One region of the Streptomyces sp. NPDC050423 genome, then DNA from elsewhere that is predicted to be linked to it. Evidence: riboswitches for the same ligand, from Rfam matches in the RefSeq annotation. Region 1 holds a riboswitch; the other holds the start of a gene.

Region 1 (10,950 bases):
CCACCCGCAGCCCGCCCCGGGAGCGGCCAGGCCCTGGGCCTTCCCCGCACCCGAGCGCGGCGCCCTGCCCAACGGCCTCACGGTGCTGCGCTGCCACCGCCCCGGCCAGCAGGTCGTCGCCGTCGAGATCTTCCTCGAAGCCCCGCTGGACGCCGAGCCCGAGGGCCTGGACGGGGTGGCCACGATCATGTCGCGCGCCCTGTCCGAGGGCACCGACAAGCACAGCGCCGAGGAGTTCGCCGCCGAGCTGGAGCGGTGCGGCGCCACTCTGGACGCCCATGCCGACCACCCCGGTGTCCGGGTCTCCCTGGAGGTTCCCGCCTCCCGGCTGGCCAAGGCGCTCGGTCTGGTCGCGGAGGCCCTGCGGGCACCGGCCTTCGCCGACAGCGAGATCGAGCGGCTGGTGAACAACCGGCTCGACGAGATCCCGCACGAGCAGGCGAACCCCGCCCGGCGCGCTGCCAAGCAGCTCTCCAAGGAGCTCTTCCCGGCCACGGCCCGCATGTCGCGCCCGCGCCAGGGCACCGAGAAGACCGTGGAGCGGATCGACTCCGCGGCCGTCCGCGCCTTCTACGACGCCCACGTCCGGCCGTCCACCGCGACCGCCGTGGTCGTCGGTGACCTCACCGGCATCGACCTGGACGCCCTGCTCGCCGACACCGTCGGCGACTGGTCGGGCAACACGGCGGAGCGCCGCCCCGTCCCGCCGATCACCGCCGACGACACCGGCCGGGTGGTGATCGTGGACCGCCCCGGAGCGGTGCAGACGCAGCTGCTCCTCGGCCGGATCGGCGCCGACCGGCACGACAGCGTCTGGCCCGCCCAGGTGCTCGGCACGTACTGCCTGGGCGGCACGCTGACCTCCCGCCTGGACCGGGTGCTGCGCGAGGAGAAGGGCTACACCTACGGCGTGCGCGCCTTCGCCCAGGTGCTGCGCTCCTCGGCCCGGGACGCCGCCTCGGGGGCGACGGGCGCAGCGATGCTCGCCATCAGCGGCTCGGTGGACACGGAGTCCACCGGTCCGGCGCTGGAGGACCTGTGGAAGGTGCTGCGGACCCTGGCCGCGGAGGGTCTGACGGACGCGGAGCGCGAGACGGCCGTGCAGAACCTCGTGGGCGTCGCACCGCTGAAGTTCGAGACGGCGGCCTCCGTCGCCGCCACCCTCGCGGACCAGGTCGAGCAGCACCTCCCGGACGACTACCAGGCGCACCTGTACGCGCGCCTCGCGGACACCGGCACGGTGGAGGCGACGGCGGCCGTGGTCAACGCCTTCCCGGGGGACCGGCTGGTCACGGTCCTCGTCGGGGACGCCGCACAGATCGAGCAGCCCGTCAGGGCCCTCGGCATCGGAGAGGTCTCGGTCGTCACCGGCTGACCGCTCAATCCTCCTGAAAGTGGGGCAAAAGGAAGGCCCTGGCAGATCACCCTCCGCCAGGGCCTTCCCTTTTGTCCGATTTAGGGGAGAGGTTACCTGTCTGCCCTGTGGGATGTGCTACAAATCCGCCTGTCCGTTTGGTGTGGGGAAGTGCCCCCGCTTAGCGTCGGCTCGGCTGTCCGCCACTCGTATGCCGCATCCGTGACGTACCGGGCAGTCATCGCCGAGTCCCCGTCAGGCGCGAGCCCGGGGAGCCGGGGACCCACGCAGTCCCTGGGGTGAATCGGGTGCCCATGCCTCAGTGAGGCCGGGGGATCCGTAGGAGACCTTCCTGCTCCGAACCCGTCAGCTAACCCGGTAGGCGAGAAGGAAGGAAAGGACCAGCCACTTCATGGCGTTCACCCGTGCCACGGGGAAGCACCGTGCCCCGAGCCGTCTGACGCGCTGCGGCGCGAAGGCCGTCGGCATCGCGACCCTGGCCACCACCGGCGTCATCGGCTCCCTGGCCTCCCCGGCCCTCGCCGCGGACGCCGAGACCCCCGCCACCGACGAGACAGGCCTCTCCCAGGCCATCGCCATCGAGGGCGACCTGGCCGACCGGATCGACGCGCAGGCGGACGCGCAGCAGCACCAGGCCGATGCCGCCGCGAAGGCGAAGGCGGAAGCCAAGGCGAAGGCCGAGGCCGAGAAGAAGGCTGACGCCAAGAAGAAGGCCGACGCCAGGGCCAGGGCGGCCGCGAAGGCCAAGGCCGCCGCCAGGGCCGAGGCGGCCCGCGAGAGCGAGGCGCGTGCCGCCCGCTCCGCCGAGCGCGCCCGGCTGGGCACCTTCCAGCTCCCCGTCGCAGGTTCCTACGTGAGCACCGGCTACAAGTCCAGTGGCTCCCTGTGGTCCTCCGGCAGCCACTCCGGCATCGACTTCCACGCCGCGTCCGGCAGCTCCGTCGTCGCCGTCGGCGCCGGCACGGTCGTCGAGGCCGGCTGGGGCGGCGCGTACGGCAACAACATCGTGCTCCGGATGACGGACGGCACCTACACCCAGTACGGCCACCTCTCCTCGATCGGCGTCTCCGTCGGCCAGAGCGTCGGCCAGGGGCAGCGAATCGGCCTCTCCGGCTCCACCGGCAACTCCACCGGACCGCACCTCCACTTCGAGGCCCGGACCACGCCGTCGTACGGCTCCGACATGGACCCGGTCGCCTATCTGCGCGCCCACGGCGTCACCGTCTGACCGACGCGCGAAGCGCTTCGGTGAAAGGCCCCGGCAGCCCGCCGGGGCCTTCGTCGTGTCCAAAAGATATTCATGAATTTCCACCCGGCATCGGAAATGCGACCGCATTGCAATAGAGTCACAGGACAGGCGTCGATCGGCCGCGTTCCGCGGGGACTGAGGCGGAGGTTCGGACATGCGCATTCCGGCGCATTCGGTATGCACGGCAATCCGTGACGACATCGTCTCCGGTGTCTTCGAACGCGGCAGCCGACTCACCGAGGAGGTGCTCGCGCGCCGTTACGGGGTTTCCCGCGTCCCGGTACGCGAAGCGCTGCGCACCCTGGAGTCCGAGGGCTTCGTGGTCACCCGCAGGCACGCCGGGGCCTGTGTCGCCGAGCCCGACGAGCAGGAGGCCGCCGACCTCCTGGAGGTCCGGATGCTGCTGGAGCCGCTCGGCGCGGCCCGTGCCGCCCAGCGCCGCACCGACGCCCACCTCAAGGTGCTGCGCGGCCTGGTCAGGCTGGGTCAGGAGCGGGCCCGCCGGGGCGAGGGCGAGGATCTGCGCTCACTGGGCGGCTGGTTCCACGAGACGCTGGCCCAGTCCTCCGGCAGCCCCGGCCTGATCGCGCTGCTCACCCAGCTCCGGCACAAGATCGCCTGGATGTACGCGGTCGACCAGCCGGCCCGTCCGGCCGATTCCTGGGCCGAGCACGGGGCCATCGTGGACGCCGTGGCGCGCGGCGACGCGGAACGCGCTCGGGCGCTGGCCGCCCAGCACGCCGAGCGGGCCACCGCTGCCCACCGGCTGCGCCGCGCCGGCCGGCCGGGTGCCGCCGTCCCCCGCGCCGGCCGGGTGAGGACTTCGCAACCTGCCGTAAACACCCCGAGCGGCCGGCATTAACAATGAAGCCGTATACAAGGAACAGGGTATTCAGTGGCGCCTTCTTCTTGCTGCCCTGAATTATTCCGCGTGGGTTTTTCTCCATGGTTCGTCATTCCCGCGCACACGAAAGAGCCGCGACTCCCGGTCGGGGGTGTCGCGGCTCTTTCGCAGGAATTTCGGCGGTCGTGACCGCTGGGTCAGACGGTCTCCGGAAGCTCGTCGAGCCCCTCGGCGACCAGCTTGGACAGACGGTCCAGAGCAGCTTCGGCGTTGTCGGCCTCGGAAGCGAGAACGATCTCCTCGCCGCCCTGGGCACCGAGCCCGAGCACCGCGAGCATGGACGCGGCGTTCACCGGATTGCCGTCGGCCTTGGCGATGGTCACGGGTATCCCGGAGGCCGTGGCCGCACGGACGAAGATGGATGCGGGGCGGGCGTGCAGGCCCTCGGCCCAACCGACGTTGACGCGGCGCTCAGCCATGGTTCTGCCCTTCACGAATCAATGGTTGTCTAGACCAGTCTCTCATGCAGTGTGTGATGCTCCAGCCGACCCGCGACACGTCCGCGGGCCGCTCGTACCGTCGACCGGCCACCCTCAGACTGCCCCGGCCCCGACCCCCACGCGACCGCTGACCGAGCCGTACGCTTTGCCCATGGAGCCCTCTCCGGAGCAGAGTCCGCATCACGTCTACCCCGACCACTGGGAGGCGGACGTGGTGCTCCGCGACGGCGGCACCGCGCGGATCAGGCCGATCACCACGGACGATGCCGAACGACTGGTCAGCTTTTACGAGCAGGTGTCCCCGGAGTCGAAGTACTACCGTTTCTTCGCTCCCTACCCCCGGCTCTCCGCCAAGGACGTCCACCGCTTCACCCATCACGACTACGTCGACCGGGTGGGACTCGCCGTCATGGTGGGCGGCGAGTTCATCGCCACGGTCCGCTACGACCGGATCGACGCCCAGGGCAGGCCCGCGTCGGCCCCGGCGGACGAGGCGGAGGTCGCCTTCCTCGTCCAGGACGCGCACCAGGGCCGCGGCGTCGCCTCCGCGCTGCTCGAACACATCGCGGCCGTCGCCCGCGAGCGCGGCATCCGGCGCTTCGCCGCCGAGGTGCTGCCCGCCAACAACAAGATGATCAAGGTGTTCCGGGACGCCGGGTACACCCAGCAGCGCAGCTTCGAGGACGGCTCCGTCCACCTCACCCTGGACCTCGAACCGACCGCCGAGTCGCTCGCCGTCCAGCGCGCCCGGGAGCAGCGTGCCGAGGCACGCTCCGTGCAGCGGCTGCTCGCACCCGGCTCCGTCGCCGTCATCGGCGCGGGGCGCACCCCCGGCGGGGTCGGCCGCACCGTCCTGCGCAACCTCCTGGGCGCGGGCTTCACCGGCCGCACCTACGCCGTGAACAGCGCCCTCGCCGCCGGCCAGGACACCATCGACGGAGTGCCCGCCCACCGCTCCCTCGGCGAGATCGGCGAACCCGTCGACCTCGCCGTCGTCGCCGTACCGGCCGAGCGGGTCCCGGAGGCCGTCGCGGACTGCGGGGAACACGGCGTCCAGGGCCTGGTGGTCCTCTCCGCCGGATACGCCGAGTGGGGCGCCGAGGGCCGCGAACGGCAGCGCGAACTGGTGCGCCAGGCCCGCTCTTACGGCATGAGGATCATCGGCCCGAACGCCTTCGGCATCATCAACAACTCCGAAGCGGTCCGGCTGAACGCCTCCCTGGCCCCGGAACGGCCCGCCTCCGGGCGCATCGGCCTGTTCACCCAGTCCGGCGCGATCGGCATCGCCCTGCTCTCCGGGCTCTACCGGCGCGGCGCCGGCCTCTCCACCTTCATCTCGGCCGGCAACCGCGCCGACATCTCCGGCAACGACTTCCTCCAGTACTGGTACGAGGACCCGGACACCGATGTCGCCCTGCTGTACCTCGAATCGCTCGGCAACCCCCGCAAGTTCACCCGCCTCGCCCGGCGCACCGCCGCCGTGAAGCCGGTCGTCGTGGTGAAGGGCGCCCGGCACAGCGGCTCCACCCCGCCGGGCCACGCCGTACCCGTCAGCCGGATCCCGGACGCCACGGTCTCCGCGCTGATGCGGCAGGCGGGCGTGATCCGTGTCGACACGGTGACGGAGATGGTCGACGCGGGCCTGCTCCTCGCCGGCCAGCCGCTCCCGGCGGGCGGCCGTGTCGCGATCCTCGGCAACTCCGAGTCCCTCGGCCTGCTCACGTACGACGCCTGTCTGGCCGAGGGGCTGCGCCCGCGTCCGCCGCGCGACCTCACCACCGCCGCCACCCCGCAGGACTTCCGGGACGCGCTGGCCGAGGCGCTGGCCGACGAGGGCTGCGACGCGGTGATCGTGACGGCGATCCCATGGGTGGGCGAGGACGGCGAGGCGGAGGAGGGCGACGGCGAGGTGCTGGCCGCTGCCCTGCACACGGCCTCCGCCGCCGGGCCGGCCAAGCCGGTGGCCGTCGTCCATGTGGAGATCGGCGGCCTCGCGGAGGCCCTGGCCGCCGCCACCAGCACGGTGGCCCAGCAGCGCCCCGCGCCGGCGCCGGGACGGCCCCCGGCCACCCCCGCCACACCACCCCCGGCCAGCCCCGCCGTCACACCGTCCCCGGTGGCGCCGCCGCCCGGCGGAACGGACACCGCGCCCGCGGCAACCGCCTCCGAGGGCGCCCGTGCCGTCGGCCGGATCCCCGCCTACCCCGCCGCCGAACGGGCCGTCCGGGCACTCGCCGAAGCGGTGAAGTACGCCCAGTGGCGACGCCAGGCCGCGGTTCCCGGCAAGGTCCCCGAGTTCCTCGACGAGACCATCGACGAGCCGGGCGCGGCCGCCCGCATCGAGGCGCTGCTCGGCGAGGACCCCGATCCGCACGGCAGGCCCCTGGCGCACGACGAGGCCCGCGACCTGCTGGCCTGCTACGGCATCACCGTCCTGCCGACGCTCCCGGCCCCCGACGCGGAGGCGGCCGTCGCCGCCGCCGCGCGGCTCGGCTACCCGGTCGCGCTGAAGACCACCGCACCCCACCTGCGCCACCGCGCCGACCTCGGCGGTGTCCGGCTGGACCTCGCCACCGAGTCCGCGGTGCGCCGCGCGTACGGCGAACTGACCGACCTCCTCGGCAAGCCCGCCGAGCTCCGGCCCGTCGTGCAGGCCATGGCCCCGCGCGGTGTCGACACCGTCGTACGGGCCACGATCGACCCGGCCGCGGGCGCCGTCCTCTCCTTCGGCCTGGCCGGTGCTCCCTCCGAGCTCCTCGGCGACACCGCCCACCGGCTGGTTCCGGCCACCGACCGGGACGCCGCCGAGCTGATCCGCTCGATCCGGGCCGCCCCGGTCCTCTTCGGCTGGCGCGGCTCGGCGCCCGTGGACACCGCGGCGCTGGAAGAACTGCTGCTCAGGGTCTCCCTGCTGGTCGACGACCACCCCGAGGTGGTCTCCGTCGCCCTGGAACCGGTCGTGGTCGCCACCCAGGGGCTGACCGTCCTCGGAGCGAGCGTCCGGCTGTCGCCGCCGCCGGCCCGCACCGACCTCGGCCCCCGCCGCCTCTCCAACTACTGAACCGCCCCGGGCCGTGCCGTCCCGGACCACGTCCGGTACGGGGCGGGCAGGACGTCCCCGGCAGCCATCCGCCCCCCGTAGGATGGTGCGTATGGCTAAGACCGGTACGACGACCCAGGGGCTGCGCGCGGCGATCGAGCGCAGCGGCTACTACCCGGCCCTCGTGGCCGAGGCGGTGGAGGCCGCCGTGGGCGGTGAGCCGGTCGCTTCGTACCTGGTGCACCAGGAGACCACCTTCGACTCCAACGAGGTGCGCCGGCACGTCACGGTCCTGGTGCTCACGGACAACCGCTTCGTCGTCAGCCACACCGACGAGCAGAACGCCGACACCAGCTCCCCGACGCCCTACGCCACCACCTCCACCGAGTCGGTCAAGCTCGACCGGATCTCTTCGGTCGTGGTCAGCCGCGTCGTGGCCAACCCGGAGAAGTACGTCCCCGGCACGCTGCCCCGCGAGGTCGTCCTGACCATCGGCTGGGGCGCGGTCTCCCGGATCGACCTGGAGCCCGCCGCCTGCGGCGACCCCAACTGCGAGGCCGACCACGGCTACACCGGCAGCTCCACCGCCGACGACCTGAGCCTGCGGGTCAGCGAGGCCGGCGACGGCCCCGACACCGTGCGCCAGACCCTCGCTTTCGCCCAGGCGCTCTCCGAGGCCACGGCCGCGACCGCGGCGGCCGGCCGCTGATGGTCCAGCCGGCCTGGCAGGACCCCGTCCTGCTGCCCGTCGACACCGCCCCGGTGCCCGAGTACGGCAGCGGCTCGCTGGCCGATCTGCTGCCCACGCTCGTCGCCGGACAGGGCGTGCCCGGTTTCACGGCGGCGATCGCCGAGCTGACGCCCGCCGACCGGAACTGCGTCTTCCTGATCGACGGACTCGGCTGGGAGCAGATCCGGGCCCACCCCGACGAGGCCCCCTTCCTGCACTCCCTGCTGCCCACCTCGCGCGGCGGCACGGGCCGCCCGATATCCGCGGGCTTCCCGGCCACCACCGCGACCTCCCTGGCCTCGGTCGGTACCGGGCTGCCCCCGGGCGAGCACGGCCTCACCGGGTACACGGTGCGCAATCCGGAGACCGGCGCACTGATGAACCAGCTCCGCTGGAGGCCGTGGACACAGCCCAAGGTCTGGCAGCCGCACCCCACCGTCTTCACCCTCGCCGACGCGGCCGGAGTGCGTACCGCGCAGGTCTCCGCGCCCACCTTCGAGCAGACTCCGCTCACCAAGGTCGCCCTCAGCGGCGGCTCGTTCCTCGGCCGGCTGACCGGCGAGGACCGGATGGACGTCGCCGCCGAACGGCTGGCCGCCGGTGACCGCTCCCTCGTCTACACGTACTACAGCGAGGTCGACGGCATGGGGCACCGCTTCGGCGTCGACTCCGACGCCTGGCGCGGTCAGTTGATGCACGTCGACGGACTGGCCCGGCGCCTTGCCGAGCAGCTCCCGCCGCGCTCGGCGCTGTACATCACCGCCGACCACGGCATGATCGACATCCCGTTCGACGAGCAGTCCAGGATCGACTTCGACGAGGACTGGGAGCTGCGCGCGGGCGTCGCGCTGCTCGGCGGCGAGGGCCGCGCCCGTCACGTGTACGCCGTCCCGGGCGCCGAGGCCGATGTGCTGACCGTCTGGCGCGAGGTGCTCGGCGAGCAGTTCTGGGTGGCGAGCCGGGACGAGGCCGTCGCGGCGGGCTGGTTCGGCCCCCGGATCGACGAGCGGGTCCTCGGCCGGATCGGCGACGTGGTCGCGGCGGCCCACGACGACGTGGTGATCACCGCCTCCGACAACGAGCCCCACGAGTCGGCGATGGTGGGCATGCACGGCTCGATGACCCCCGTCGAGCAGCTGGTCCCGCTCCTCGAAGTACGCTCTTAGGCGTGTTTTGAAAGTCCCGTACGCGCCTTGGCCGTACGGGCCCGTTCCACGGCCCTCCCCGCCCGTCCCGAAAGGTGCTCGACCTCTCATGCCCGAGCTGGTGTTCTTCTCCGGAACCATGGATTGCGGGAAGAGCACCCTGGCGCTCCAGATCGGGCACAACCGGTCGGCGCGGGGCCTCCAGGGCGTGATCTTCACCCGGGACGACCGGGCGGGGGAGGGCAAGCTGTCGTCGCGGCTGGGGCTGGTGACGGACGCGGTCGAGGCGGACGGGGGGATGGACCTGTACGCGTACCTGGTCGCTCAGCTGTCGAAGGGCGGCAGGGTCGACTACGTGATCGTGGACGAGGCGCAGTTCCTCGCTCCGGACCAGATCGATCAGCTGGCTCGCGTCGTGGACGACCTGGAGATGGACGTCTTCGCCTTCGGTATCACCACGGACTTCCGTACGAAGCTGTTCCCCGGATCGCAGCGGCTGATCGAGCTGGCGGACCGGGTCGAGCAGCTCCAGGTCGAGGCCCTGTGCTGGTGCGGAGCCCGTGCGACGCACAACGCGCGGACGATAGAGGGTGAGATGGTCGTCGCGGGCGCCCAGGTCGTGGTCGGCGATGTGAACCGCCCGGCGGGCGAGGTGGGTTACGAGGTTCTCTGCCGCCGCCACCACTCGCGCCGCATGACCGCCGCGTCCGCCCGGGTGGGCGCACTGTCTCCTGACGTTCTGCCGGTTTCGCCTGCCTGACACCGGGTTCGTCTGCCGTTGGCGGCGACGGATGCCGGGAATTTCTTGAACTCCACGGCCCAGTGACGGCGGTGCAGGGAACTGATGACGCTTCCGTCTTCGATGTCGAACGCGGCGAACAGGCCGGTCACGCCGTGCCGTTGGCAGTCGTGGGTGCGCCGCTCCGGCATACCGGGCATCATCGGCAAGCCGCGCGTATACGACGTCCGGCTCGGCACGCCACAACACAATGCGCGCCCGAACAGCCAACCTCGACGCCCCCTGCGACCAGTGCGCCAGTTGGTCACGCTCGGCAGTGGTCAACACGAACTCGACGGAAGGGCGTCCCGAAAACGGCGTCCTGAAACCGTAGCAACTTGACGACAGGATTTCCGGGCAGGACACCAGGCCGTGCCCGACGGGGTGGCCGTCGGCCACCCCGTCGGTCCCTCTCACGTCAGCGACTCGCGGACCGCACGATCGTGAAGGCCGCGCCCTCCGGATCGGCGACTGTCGCCACCCGGCCGCTGGATCCCTCCCTGGGGGGCTGGAGGATGTGTCCGCCGAGCTCCACCACGTGCTGCGCCGCCTCGTCCGTGTCGGCGACCTCGAAGTACGTCATCCAGTGCGGGCCGCGGTCCCGCGGCAGGCCGTGGCCGACGCCGTGCAGCGACGCCACCGGGCGGCCGTTCAGATGCAGGGTCTGGTAGTCGAAGTCGGCCGAGACCACGGCCTCCGCCTCGTAGCCGAAGACCGCCTGGTAGAACTTGGCGACGGTCGCCGTCTCCCGGGTCACCAGCTCGTTCCAGACCGGCGTGCCGGGCGCTCCGGCCAGCGCGGTGCCGACGTGCCGGGCCGCCTGCCAGATCCCGAAGACGGCCCCGCACGGGTCGGAGGCGATGGCCATCCGGCCGGCCTCGCCAGCGTCGAGCGGTCCGACGCCGACCGTGCCGCCGCAGGCACGGATCGTCTCCGCCGTTACATCGGCGTCGTCGGTGGCCAGGTAGGTCGTCCAGGCGATCGGGAGATGCCGGTCGGGAGGCAGCTGTCCGATTCCCGCGACCTCCTTCCCGTCGATCAGTGCCCGGACATACGGGCCCAGCTGCTCCGGGCCCGGTCCGAACTCCCAGCCGAACAGTTCGGCGTAGAAGTTCTGGGTCGTGTCCAGGCCGTGCACGATCAGGCTCACCCAGCAAGGTGTTCCGGGTGTACGCCGAGCGGCAGCCTCGGTCATCGTCACTATCTCCTCGGACCATCGTGGTGGCCGTACGGGGGAACGGGGCCTGCGCGCCGTTGTGCGGTACGGGATGTGTACGCCCCGTGCAGAT
Region 2 (10,950 bases), on a different contig from region 1:
CCTCAGCGACTCAAAGGTGCAGGCAGGAATGCGTATGAGCGACGTTCCCGCACCTCCCGGCACGGGGCCCCGGGAGCCCCGCGCGGGGGCCCCAGAAGGGCGCTGTGCCGCCCCGGCCCCCGAGGGGGCGCACTACGCGATGGACCAGCCGATCCCGTCGAGGATGTCGTGCTCGCTGACCACGACCTCATGGGCCCCGGTCCGCTCCATGACGGCCAGCAGGATCAGCGCGCCGGAGGCGATCACGTCGACCCGTCCCGGATGCATCGCACCGATCGCGGCACGCTCGGCGTGGGTCGACGACAGGAGCCGCCCGGCGATCGCCCGGACCTGCTCCAGGGAGAGCCGGGAGTGGTGGATCGCCGCGGAGTCGTACTCCTCCAGGCCCAGCGCGATCGCGGCCACGGTGGTGACCGTGCCGGCGAGCCCCACGAGCGTGCCCGCCCCGGTGAGCGGGACGCTCTGCCCGGCCAGGTCCAGGGCGGCGGCGACGTCCGCGCGGATCGCGTCGGCCGCGTCCGGCGTGGGCGGGTCGACGACCGCGCCGTCCCGCGAGAGATGGCGCTCCGTCATCCGGACGCAGCCGATGTCCACGGACCGGGCGGCCCGCACCCGGTCGTCCCCGAGGACGAACTCGGTGGAGCCGCCGCCGATGTCCACGACGAGATACGGCTTCGCGAGGTCGTCGCGGCCGGTGAGCTCCTTGGTGGCCCCGTCGAAGGAGAACTCCGCCTCCTGGTCACCGGTGATCACCTCGGGCTCCACGCCCAGGATGTCCAGCACCCCGCGGACGAACTCGTCCCTGTTCTCCGCGTCCCGGGAGGCGGACGTGGCGACGAAGCGGACCTTCTCGGCGCCGTGCTCCTTGATCACCGCCGCGTACTGCCGGCAGGCGGCGAACGTCCGCTCCAGCGCTTCGGGGGCGAGCCGTCCGGTCCGGTCGACGCCCTGCCCGAGCCGGACGATCTCCATCCGCCGGTCGAGCTCGGCGAACTCCCCGGTGACGGGGTCGGCATCCGCCACCAGCAGACGGATCGAGTTGGTACCGCAGTCGATGGCGGCCACGCGCGTCATGTCTTCAAGCCTCTCCGGCGATTGAGGAGCGGGGGTCCGGGGGGGAACCTCAGCTCTCGTCCCCGCCCGGCGCGCCGCAGGGCGACACGCACGGCCCCTTGCGCCACCACTGCGGCAGCATCGCGATCGCCTCGTCCCCCAGCGGGTTCACCCCAGGACCCGCGGCCAGCGAGTGCCCCACGAGCACGTGCAGGCACTTCACCCGGTCCGGCATTCCGCCCGCGCTCGGGAAGCCCTCCAGCACCTCGATGGCGTCACGCCGCGCGAGGTAGTCCTCGTGCGCCGCCCGGTAGGCGGCCGCCAGCTCGGGGTCCGTACCGAGGCGCTCGGTCATCTCCCGCATGACCCCGTTCGCCTCCAGCGTGCCGATCGCGGACGCCGCACGCGGGCACGTCAGGTAGTACGTCGTCGGGAACGGCGTGCCGTCCTCCAGCCGGGGCTGCGTCTCGACCACGTCCGGGTTTCCGCACGGACAGCGGTGCGCGATGGCCCGCAGCCCGCGCGGCGGGCGCCCCAGCTGCTGCTGGAACGCGGCGATGTCCGCGTCGGTGGGCGCGGTGGACTCGGTCTGAGGAGGGGGCGTTTCCATGCCTGCCTAGGTTCTGATCGGGCTGCTTGAACTGCGGTCGCGCAGATGAACGAGGGAGTACGGGTCAGCCGCGGTCGGCGCTGTCGACGCCGTCCCACAGGTTGGAGTGCCACGGCCGGCCGGACTCGCCCGGCTTTCCGTTGCGCTCCTTGACCGCGTCGGGGTCGACCACCGTGTAGCCGGTCTCTCCCGGAAGAAGGTAATGCAGGTGCTCGCGGGCCAGCCGCTTGACGTAGGCGTCGTCCTGGAGACGCGACTTCTCGTCGCGCAGCTCCTCGGTGCGTGCCTCGGCCTCCTGTGCGAGCCGCTCCTGGTCGGCGATCTCGTCGCGCTGCGACACGTACTGACGCATCGGGTACGCGAGGGCGACGACCAGGGAGCAGACGATCAGGGCCAGGAAGGCCGCCCGGCCGGTGAGCCGGGAGCGGTGCGCCTGACGGCGGTTCTGGGACCTGTAGACGCGGGCTGCGGTCTGCTCACCGAGCAGCCTCAGCCGGGTCGCGGTGGAGAACCGGTCCCGGTCCTTCGCGGCCATGTCTCCGCCTCCCCATTACGCACGTCCGTCCCCGCACACGGTACGGGACCGAGTGCGGGGACGGACGGAGGCCGGGGCGTCGGTCCCGGTCGAGCTTGTCAGCCCTTGCCGTGTTCGTCAGTTCGCGGAGCGGAACCGCGGGAACGCCGAGCGGCCCGCGTACACCGCGGCGTCGTCGAGGATCTCCTCGATGCGCAGCAGCTGGTTGTACTTGGCGACACGGTCCGAGCGGGCCGGGGCGCCGGTCTTGATCTGGCCGCAGTTCACGGCGACCGCGAGGTCGGCGATGGTGACGTCCTCGGTCTCGCCGGAACGGTGCGACATCATGCACTTGAAGCCGTTGCGCTGGGCCAGCTCGACGGCGTCCAGGGTCTCGGTCAGCGAGCCGATCTGGTTGACCTTGACGAGCAGGGCGTTGGCGGAGCCCTCCTCGATGCCGCGGGCCAGGCGCTCCGGGTTGGTGACGAAGAGGTCGTCGCCGACGATCTGCACCTTGGCGCCGATCTTGTCGGTGATGACCTTCCAGCCGGCCCAGTCGTCCTCGTACAGCGGGTCCTCGATGGAGACCAGCGGGTACGCGTCGACGAGCTCCTCGTAGTACTCGGTCATCTCGGCGGCCGAGCGGGACTTGCCCTCGAACTCGTACTTGCCGTCCTTGTAGAACTCGGACGCGGCGACGTCGAGCGCGAGCGCGATGTCCTTGCCCGGGGCGTAGCCGGCTTCCTTGATGGCCTCGACGATGAGGTCGAGCGCGGCGCGGTTGGACTCCAGGTTCGGCGCGAAGCCGCCCTCGTCACCGAGACCGGTGGACAGGCCCTTGGTCTTCAGGACCTTCTTCAGCGTGTGGTAGACCTCGGCGCCCCAGCGCAGGGCCTCGGAGAAGGACTCCGCGCCGATCGGGGCGATCATGAACTCCTGGATGTCCACGTTGGAGTCGGCGTGCGACCCACCGTTGAGGATGTTCATCATCGGGACGGGCAGCAGGTGCGCGTTCGGGCCACCGAGGTAGCGGAACAGCGGCAGGTCCGAGGCCTCGGACGCGGCGTGGGCGACGGCGAGCGAGACGCCGAGGATGGCGTTGGCGCCGAGCGAGCCCTTGTTCTCGGTGGCGTCCAGGTCGAACATGGCCTGGTCGATCAGCCGCTGCTCGGTCGCGTCGTAGCCGACGAGCTCCGGGCCGATCTGCTCGATCACGGCGAGGACCGCCTTCTCGACGCCCTTCCCGTGGTAGCGGTTGGGGTCACCGTCGCGAAGCTCAATGGCCTCGAACGCACCGGTGGAGGCTCCGGACGGAACAGCAGCACGACCCGTGCTGCCGTCGTCGAGGCCAACCTCGACCTCGACCGTGGGGTTGCCCCGGGAGTCGAGGATTTCCCGGGCTACGACGACGTCGATGGACGGCACGAGGCATCTCCTTCTGGGATATGACGCTGGTTGTGCAGGGTCACTTTGGCCTTGCGACAAGAGCCTAACCGGCCCGGCCGTCTCAGTCGGCCGTCCGCCCGTCCCCTGGGACGAAAAAGGACCCAAGAGCAGGCACAGCAGGGCAAACGGCCAGAAATTTACTGGCCAGTAACTACAACAGTTGAACAATCGACGCGGAAAGCGGTGAGCCCCGGCCCGGCCGCACGGGGGGAGGTGCGGCCGGGCCGGGGCGCTCAGCGAGGAGAGTGCCGAACTACTTCACCAGGTGGAGCTGCTGACCCGGGAAGATCATGTCGGCGTCCTTGACGATGTCCTTGTTCAGCTCGAACAGCTTCTCCCAGCCGCCCTTGACGTCGTGGTCGGCCGCGATCTGGCTCAGCGAGTCGCCGGTGACGACCTTGTACTCGCCGTCGCCCTTCTTGACCTTCTCGCCGGTCGGGGTGGTGACGGTCTTCTTCTGCCCGGCCTCGGGGGCGGTCGAGCGGTCCGAGCGGTTGGTGGCGGGGGCCTCGGTGCGCTCGGCCTTCTTCGGCTCGGCCTGCTGGGCCGGAGCCGACTCCTGCTTCGGAGCGGTCTCGGTCTTGGGGGCGGTGGAGCCGGTGTCGACGCCCGGGTCGACACCGTCGTTGCTCAGGTTGCCGGCGCCGGCGCAGGCCCAGGCGCCCGGTCCCTGCATGTCGAGGAGCTTCTCGGCCACAGCGATCTGCTGGGACTTGCTGGCCAGGTCGGCGCGGGCCGCGTACTGCGTACCGCCGGCGGCGGCCCAGCTGGACTGCGAGAACTGCAGACCGCCGTAGTAGCCGTTGCCGGTGTTGATGGACCAGTTGCCGCCGGACTCGCACTGGGCGACCGCGTCCCACGTGGAGACGGAGGCCGCGGAGGCGCCGGTGGCACCCATCAGGGGCACGGCGATGGCGGCACCCGTCACACCGGCGAGCGTGGCGAAACGGACGGCCTTGGACGGGCGGCGGTGCTTGTTGCCCTTGCTGTTCAGCAGCATCGAGACTTCTCCTCACCGACGCCTACGAGGTGAGCTGTCGGGTTCGGGCCAAGTGAGTTGCCCGGTCGCACGTCCTAGCGCACGACTTAACCCCAAGCCGGTCCTGATGCGTCTTGCGACGATCGGGCCCGGCACTTACCTGGGTCCCCCGCTCCTGCCTACGGCGCTTTACGCGTCTGTTCCCTTCGACCGACGGCAGGATTCGGCGTGACGATCGACGGGGCCCGCGGTGCGAGCGGTTCCGACCGTAAACACACGCAACCCCCACATTCAAAGAAGGACATACCGGATAAGCGGTCCATAATTGCATCTGAAAAACACATGTTTGCGCAGGTCGGAAGGGCTGCGGGGGGAGCTCCCGAACAAGACGCGCCAGTTCACGCGAAGAGACCCATGTCTCACTTAGTCAAAAGTGGGACATAGGCCTCTTAAGCGCCCCGGATTTGAGGCGTTTTCGGCTGTTGATCAGACCGCTTCCGCGGCCGCCCTCATCCGGCCTGCACGCCGAGATCGAGGCTCTGGCCGGGAAGGATGAGGTCCGGGTCGGAACCGACCGTCGCCTTGTTGGCCTCGTACAGCTCGGGCCAGCCGCCGGGCAGCTTCTGTGCGTCAGCAATCGCCCAGAGGTTGTCGCCCGGCCGGACGGTGTACGTACCGTCAGCAGCCGGTGCGCCCTTGTCGCGTGCGTCGCCTTCGCCCCGCGAGGCGTGCCGCCCCGAGTCCCGGTCACTGCCCGCTCCCTCCGGGGCGGGCGCGCCGCGGTGCCTGCCGCCCGCTTCCCCGTCCGAGGAGGACCCGTCCGGGGCGTCCGAGGCGTCCGGGGTGCCCGAGGGGGCGGTCGCGCCGGAGGAGCCGGATGCCGAGGGCGTGGCGGACGGGGAGGCCGAGGCGTCCGGCGTACGGTCCTTGTCGGCGGTGTCGGCCGTGGCGTCGTCCGACGGGGCCTTCGTCGCGCCCTTGGACGCGTCGTCCGAGGGGCCGGCGCTCTTTGACGGGGCGGCACTCGCGGACGGGTCCGCACTCTCGGCCGGGTCCGCGCTCTCGGCCGGGTCGGCGGACCGCGTGCTGCCCGGGTCGACGCCGGGCAGGGACCCGTCGACGGCGAGGCCGGAGATGACCGCGCAGCTGGGCCACGCCTTCGGCCCCTGGGCGTCCAGGACCTTCTCCGCCACGGCGATCTGCTGCGAGCGGCTGGCGAGGTCCGCGCGCGGGGCGTAGGACTCGCCGCCGTACGACTTCCAGACCTCCTGCGAGAACTGCAGGCCGCCGTAGTAGCCGTTGCTGAGGTCGGCACTCCACATGCCGCCGCTCTCGCACTCCGCCACCCGGTCCCAGGTCGAGGCGTCGGCGGCGTGCGCGCCGGCCGCGCCGAGCAGCGGGATGGCAATGGCCGAGCCGGTCACGCCTGCGGCGACGATGATCGCGGGTGCCTGCCGAGGGCGACGGTGTCTGCCGTTCGCGGAGCCCATGGGAATGCCTTCCGTGTGACTGACGAGTGACGGGTGAGTCGAACGGTGAACCTAGCGGGACTCGAACGTGTGTCACAAGTCGATGCAGCAGAGATCACGTAAAAGTCACAGAGTTGACAGCGTGTCACCTTCCCTGGAAGTGGGCCCGGGGGTGAACTCCACCGGAAGCGCGCGCAGTCCGCGCATGATGAGCCCGCCACGCCGGCACAAATCGCCAGGTTCCACCGCAAGCCGCAGGTCCGGAAGGCGTTTCAGCAGCGTGGCGAGCGCGGCCTGTCCCTCCAGCCTGGCGAGCGGTGCTCCCAGGCGGTAATGGATGCCGTGCCCGTAGCCGAGGTGCTGATTGTCACGCCGTGCGAGGTCCAGCGTGTCCGGAGCACCGAAGCGTCCGGGGTCCCGGTCGGCGGCCGCGAGGGACCACGAGGACGGGGTCCCCCTCGGCGACCCGCTGCCCGCCGATCGTCAGCGCCCCGTTGGCGAACCGCCAGGTCGCCAGCTCCACCGGGCCGTCGTGACGCAGCAGTTCCTCGACGCCGGTGGCGAGCAGCTCGGTCTCCCCCGCCGCCAGGGACCGCTGGAGCCGCTGGGAGGTCACGGCGTCCCCTTGTCCTTGGGAGCCTCGCTTCCACCAGAAGAGCCGGCGTTCCCACATGGGATTGATCGGGCCCCAGGCAAGGGGCATGCCGGCCCATGACAGCCCCTGCCGGAGCCTGTGGAGCATGCCGGAGAACTGCGCGCGGATGTCGTACTTCGAAGTGAAGTGATTCTTCGACTTCCCGGATGTCGAAGATTTCCTTGCGCTCCAACAGCGTCATGCTGTCGAGGGGCTGGCCGGCGTTGTGCGCGATGCCGACGAGGTTGCGGGCCTGACGCTCGTGCTCCGCGTACGCCTGCAACCACTCTTCGGCGAAGCCCAGCTGCTTGCGGTACTCGGCCGGCTCCTGCTGCATCTCCTTCAACCCCGCCTTGAGTACGAGGGGGTCGACGCCGGCCTTCATGTACGCGGGGACCTGCCGGTGGATGAGGTCCTCCTGCTTCGCGATTTTCCCGGCGAAGTCGGTGACACGCTTCTCGTACTTCTCCCTGTCCCCCGGCCGGCTGCTGACCCACTCGGACGCCCTCACCAGGAGTTGGGATTCGTCTTTCACGAGTTCGGCCAGCTCGGTCCGGACGACGCCTTCGATCTCTGCCGCGTTGGAGTACGGCTCTCCGCAGGACTCCCCCCTTCTTGGTGAGGAGCTCGGCACGCTCCTCGGACAGGATGGGCGGGACGCCGATCTTGACCTGGTCGCCGTGGACGGGGCTGCCGTCTTCTCGCACACTGGACATGATCAGTCCTCCGAGACTGTTCCGTCCCCGGGGTGTTGACGCACCGCCGGGAAGGTTCCGGCCTCATTGCGCTCTACCGAGCGCTTTGGGGCCGGTGCCGTTTTTTGGGAAGCAGCCCACAGGAGTCTTCCCTGTTACTCGTCTGAGTGTTGCGGACAGGACGAGGCGCCCGGGGCCGGGCCCAGGCCGGCCGAGGGCCGCTCAATGGTCCGGGTTACGCCTCGGCTTCCTGCCGTCCGTGTTGCTGCCGCATCCGCCGATGGGGCCCGATACCGACGGCCGGCGAGAAACGCGACGGCGCAGGCCGAACCGCGGACGCCCGATACCGTCGTCACGTGAACCACACCCCGCCGCCAGAACTCTTCACCTGGGAGTTCGCAACCGACCCGTACCCCGCCTACGCCTGGCTGAGGGAGCACAGTCCGGTACACCAGACGATATTGCCCAGCGGTGTCGAGGCGTGGCTCGTCACCCGATACGCAGACGCCCGGCAGGCCCTCGCCGACGGCCGCCTTTCGAAGAACCCCGCGCACCACGCGAAGGACGCCCAGGGAAAGAGCAAAACCGGCATCCCAGGCGAGCGCAGCGCCAACCTCATGACGCATCTGCTGAACATCGATCCGCCCGACCACACACGACTTCGCCGACTGGTCTCCAAAGCGTTCACGCCCCGGACGATCGCCGCTTTCGGACCCCGCGTGCAGGAGCTGGCTGATCGGCTCATCGACGATTTCGCGGAGAAGGGGGAGGCCGACCTGATCCACGCCTTCGCCTTCCCGCTCCCCATCTACGCCATTTGTGATCTGCTCGGCGTACCCGAGGAGGACCAGGACGACTTCCGGGACTGGGCGGGCATGATGATCCGGCACGGCGGCGGGCCGCGCGGCGGGGTCGCCCGGTCCGTGAAGAAGATCCGCGCCTACCTTGCCGAGCTGATCCACAGAAAGCGGCAGAACCCCGGCGACGACCTGATCTCCGGCCTGATCCGGGCCAGCGACCACGGCGAGCACCTCACCGAGAACGAAGCCGCGGCGATGTGTTTCGTGATCCTCTTTGCGGGTTTCGAGACCACCATCAACCTGATCGGCAACAGCGCCCACGCGTTCTTCCGTAACCCCCCGCAGCGTGCCATTTTCCAGAGCGCGGTCCAGCGAGGCGACAGGCACCTCCTGGACAGCGCCGTCGAGGAGCTGTTGCGTTTCGACGGCCCGGTGGAGCTGGCCACCTGGCGCTACGCCACGGAAGCGCTCGAAATCGGAGGACAGCGGATCCGCGAGGGTGATCCAGTGCTCGTGGTCCTCGCAGCGGCTGACCGTGATCCGGCCCGTTTCGCGGAGCCGGACACGCTGGATCTGTCCCGCCGGGACAACCAGCACCTGGGGTACGGGCACGGCATCCACTACTGCCTGGGCGCTCCCCTCGCACGCTTGGAGGGCAGCACCGCACTGGAGACCCTGTTCCGCCGTCTGCCGGACCTCCGGCTGGCTGTGGACCCCGTCGACCTGCGGTGGAGGGGCGGACTCATCATGCGTGGTCTGCGGACACTCCCGGTGGAGTTCACCCCCACGACCGTGTCCGCCGGCCCGGACGTCAGCCGTTGCCCTCCGCCGCCCTGATGGCGTCCCGGTAGGCGCGGCCCGCGGCCCGCAGGGCGGCCTCCGGGTCGATGCCGTCCTCCTGCGCGCGCACGGCCAGCTCCAGGAGCCGGTAGCCGATGCCGTCGGCCTGGCCCTCGTTCTCGCCGTGCGGCTGCGGCAGCGGGACGTCGAGTCCGGCGGTACGGGCCCGGCCGGCCAGCTTCGCCGCGAGTGCCAGGGCGGGCTGGCCGAGCGGCACCCCGTCGGTGACCGACTCGCGCTGCTTCTCGATCGCCTTGGTCCGCAGCCAGTGCGCGTGGACGTCCTCCGGGGTCTCGGCGGTCTCGTCGCCGAAGACGTGCGGATGGCGGTGGATCAGCTTCTCGACGAGCGTGGCGGCGACGTCGTCCACCGAGAACGGCTCCGTCTCGTCCTCCTCGGCGATGCGCGCGTGGAAGACGACCTGGAGCAGTACGTCGCCGAGCTCCTCGCGCAGCTCCTCGCGGTTGCCGTCCTCGATGGCCTCGACGAGTTCGTACGCCTCCTCGATGGCGTACTTGGCGAGGCCCTCGTGGGTCTTGCGCGAGGTCCAGGGGCACTCGATCCTGATCCGGTCCATGACCTGGACCAGATCCAGCAGCCGGGCACCCGGCAGGTCGTACGAGCCGGGCAGCAGCTCCAGGTTCGGCATCCGCACCCGCCCCGAGCCCGCCAGCCTCGCCAGCCCGTCGGTCAGCGGCTGGTTCCCCTCGCCGCCGCTGAGCACCACCACGGTCCGGCCGCCGGCGCAGGCGCCGACGAGCTCCTGTGCGTCGGGGACGGCCGGCTCGACCGTGATGCCCGCCTCGCGCAGATACGGCAGCTGCGGCTGGTCCGGCTCGGCGCACAGCACCCGGTCGGCGGCGTGCAGCGTCTGCCAGGCGGGCCAGGACAGCAGTCCCGGCGCGACCCGGTGGCTGGCGGTGAGCAGGACGATACGGCCGGGGTCTTCAGCGTTCACGCTGCGAATCTACCCGGCCGCCCGGCCGCTGCTACGCCCCGGCCTCCGCGGGCGCCTGGGCGGGCCTGGTGACCTGGTTGATCCAGGGGGCCTTGTAGTCCGCGAGCTGGATCTGCTTGTTGTTCCAGGTGCCGTAGCGCGGGTTGACGTCGACCTTCAGCGCCTTGGACGCCTTCGTCAGCGCGTCGCCGAGGACCTTCGTGCCGGCGGGGGTCGACGGGTCGGCGCCGAGTGCCTGGGAGAGCTTGGTCAGCTGGATCTGCTCGCGCAGGAAGGAGTCGATCTGGCCGGGGGAGATCCAGCGCTCCTGGAGCACCGCGGCCCGCAGCCCCTTCTCGCCCTTGTACTGGGCGACGGCCGACTGGCGCATCTGCTGGATCTCGGCGCGGCTGACGGTGACCCCGGCGTCCGCCGAGGCCCGGTCCAGGACCCGGTCCAGGATGATCCCGTGCAGCTTGGCGCGGGCGAGCTGGCCGGACTGGTCGGCGCCCTGGGCAGGCTGTGCGGAGCTGTCCTGTGCGTCGCGCACGTCCGCCACCTGGGCCTGCACGGTGGATACCGCGATCCGGTCCCCGCCCACGACGGCTGCCGCGCCGGGGCGGGCCTGGCTGCCGCAGGCGGAGAGAAGTGGCGCTGCGAGGAGAGCGGCGGCGGAGACGGTGAGCGCGGTGCGACTGCGGCGGTGCAAAGGAGCCTCCCGAGGAGATTGTGCGGCGGTGCACAAAGCCTTGCGGTGATCGATGCTAGAGCATCCGGCACTTGGGGGGTGGGAAAAGGAGCGGGTCCGGGTGCGTGCAGCTGCAAGGCGGAGGATTGAGGCAACGCGGAGCGTTGTTGATTGACGACAACGCGGCAGATGTGCGTGCCCGGACCCGCGACGCCGCCCCCCGAGTGCCGGATGCTCCAGGGCAGTGGAACCGGTCCGGGCCACTGCTTCGACCAACGATTCGGA

The links. Region 1 has a riboswitch for cyclic di-AMP ahead of AB0I52_RS15130 (M23 family metallopeptidase). Riboswitches for the same ligand answer to the same signal wherever they lie in the genome.
Positions count from the first base shown of each region.
Region 2: another riboswitch for cyclic di-AMP. It lies ahead of AB0I52_RS13660 (transglycosylase family protein); the one in region 1 lies ahead of AB0I52_RS15130 (M23 family metallopeptidase).

Region 1 is NZ_JBFAJY010000017.1:25,696-36,645, reverse strand. Features, by position in the region: gene AB0I52_RS15135 (pitrilysin family protein) at 1-1,375, shown strand, start outside; cyclic di-AMP (ydaO/yuaA leader) riboswitch at 1,587-1,753, shown strand; gene AB0I52_RS15130 (M23 family metallopeptidase) at 1,767-2,603, shown strand; gene AB0I52_RS15125 (GntR family transcriptional regulator) at 2,779-3,486, shown strand; gene AB0I52_RS15120 (HPr family phosphocarrier protein) at 3,666-3,947, opposite strand; gene AB0I52_RS15115 (GNAT family N-acetyltransferase) at 4,120-7,029, shown strand; gene AB0I52_RS15110 (DUF5998 family protein) at 7,121-7,717, shown strand; gene AB0I52_RS15105 (nucleotide pyrophosphatase/phosphodiesterase family protein) at 7,717-8,904, shown strand; gene AB0I52_RS15100 (thymidine kinase) at 8,993-9,643, shown strand; partial or broken gene AB0I52_RS15095 (IS630 family transposase) at 9,682-9,831, opposite strand; gene AB0I52_RS15090 (VOC family protein) at 10,080-10,856, opposite strand.
Region 2 is NZ_JBFAJY010000015.1:3,507-14,456, forward strand. Features, by position in the region: gene AB0I52_RS13640 (Ppx/GppA phosphatase family protein) at 133-1,074, opposite strand; gene AB0I52_RS13645 (DUF501 domain-containing protein) at 1,124-1,663, opposite strand; gene AB0I52_RS13650 (septum formation initiator family protein) at 1,728-2,198, opposite strand; gene eno (phosphopyruvate hydratase) at 2,316-3,602, opposite strand; gene AB0I52_RS13660 (transglycosylase family protein) at 3,877-4,623, opposite strand; cyclic di-AMP (ydaO/yuaA leader) riboswitch at 4,628-4,799, opposite strand; gene AB0I52_RS13665 (transglycosylase family protein) at 5,112-6,092, opposite strand; partial or broken gene AB0I52_RS13670 (cytochrome P450) at 6,198-6,678, opposite strand; gene AB0I52_RS13675 (cytochrome P450) at 7,757-9,037, shown strand; gene AB0I52_RS13680 (nucleoside triphosphate pyrophosphohydrolase) at 9,012-9,998, opposite strand; gene AB0I52_RS13685 (SurA N-terminal domain-containing protein) at 10,030-10,686, opposite strand.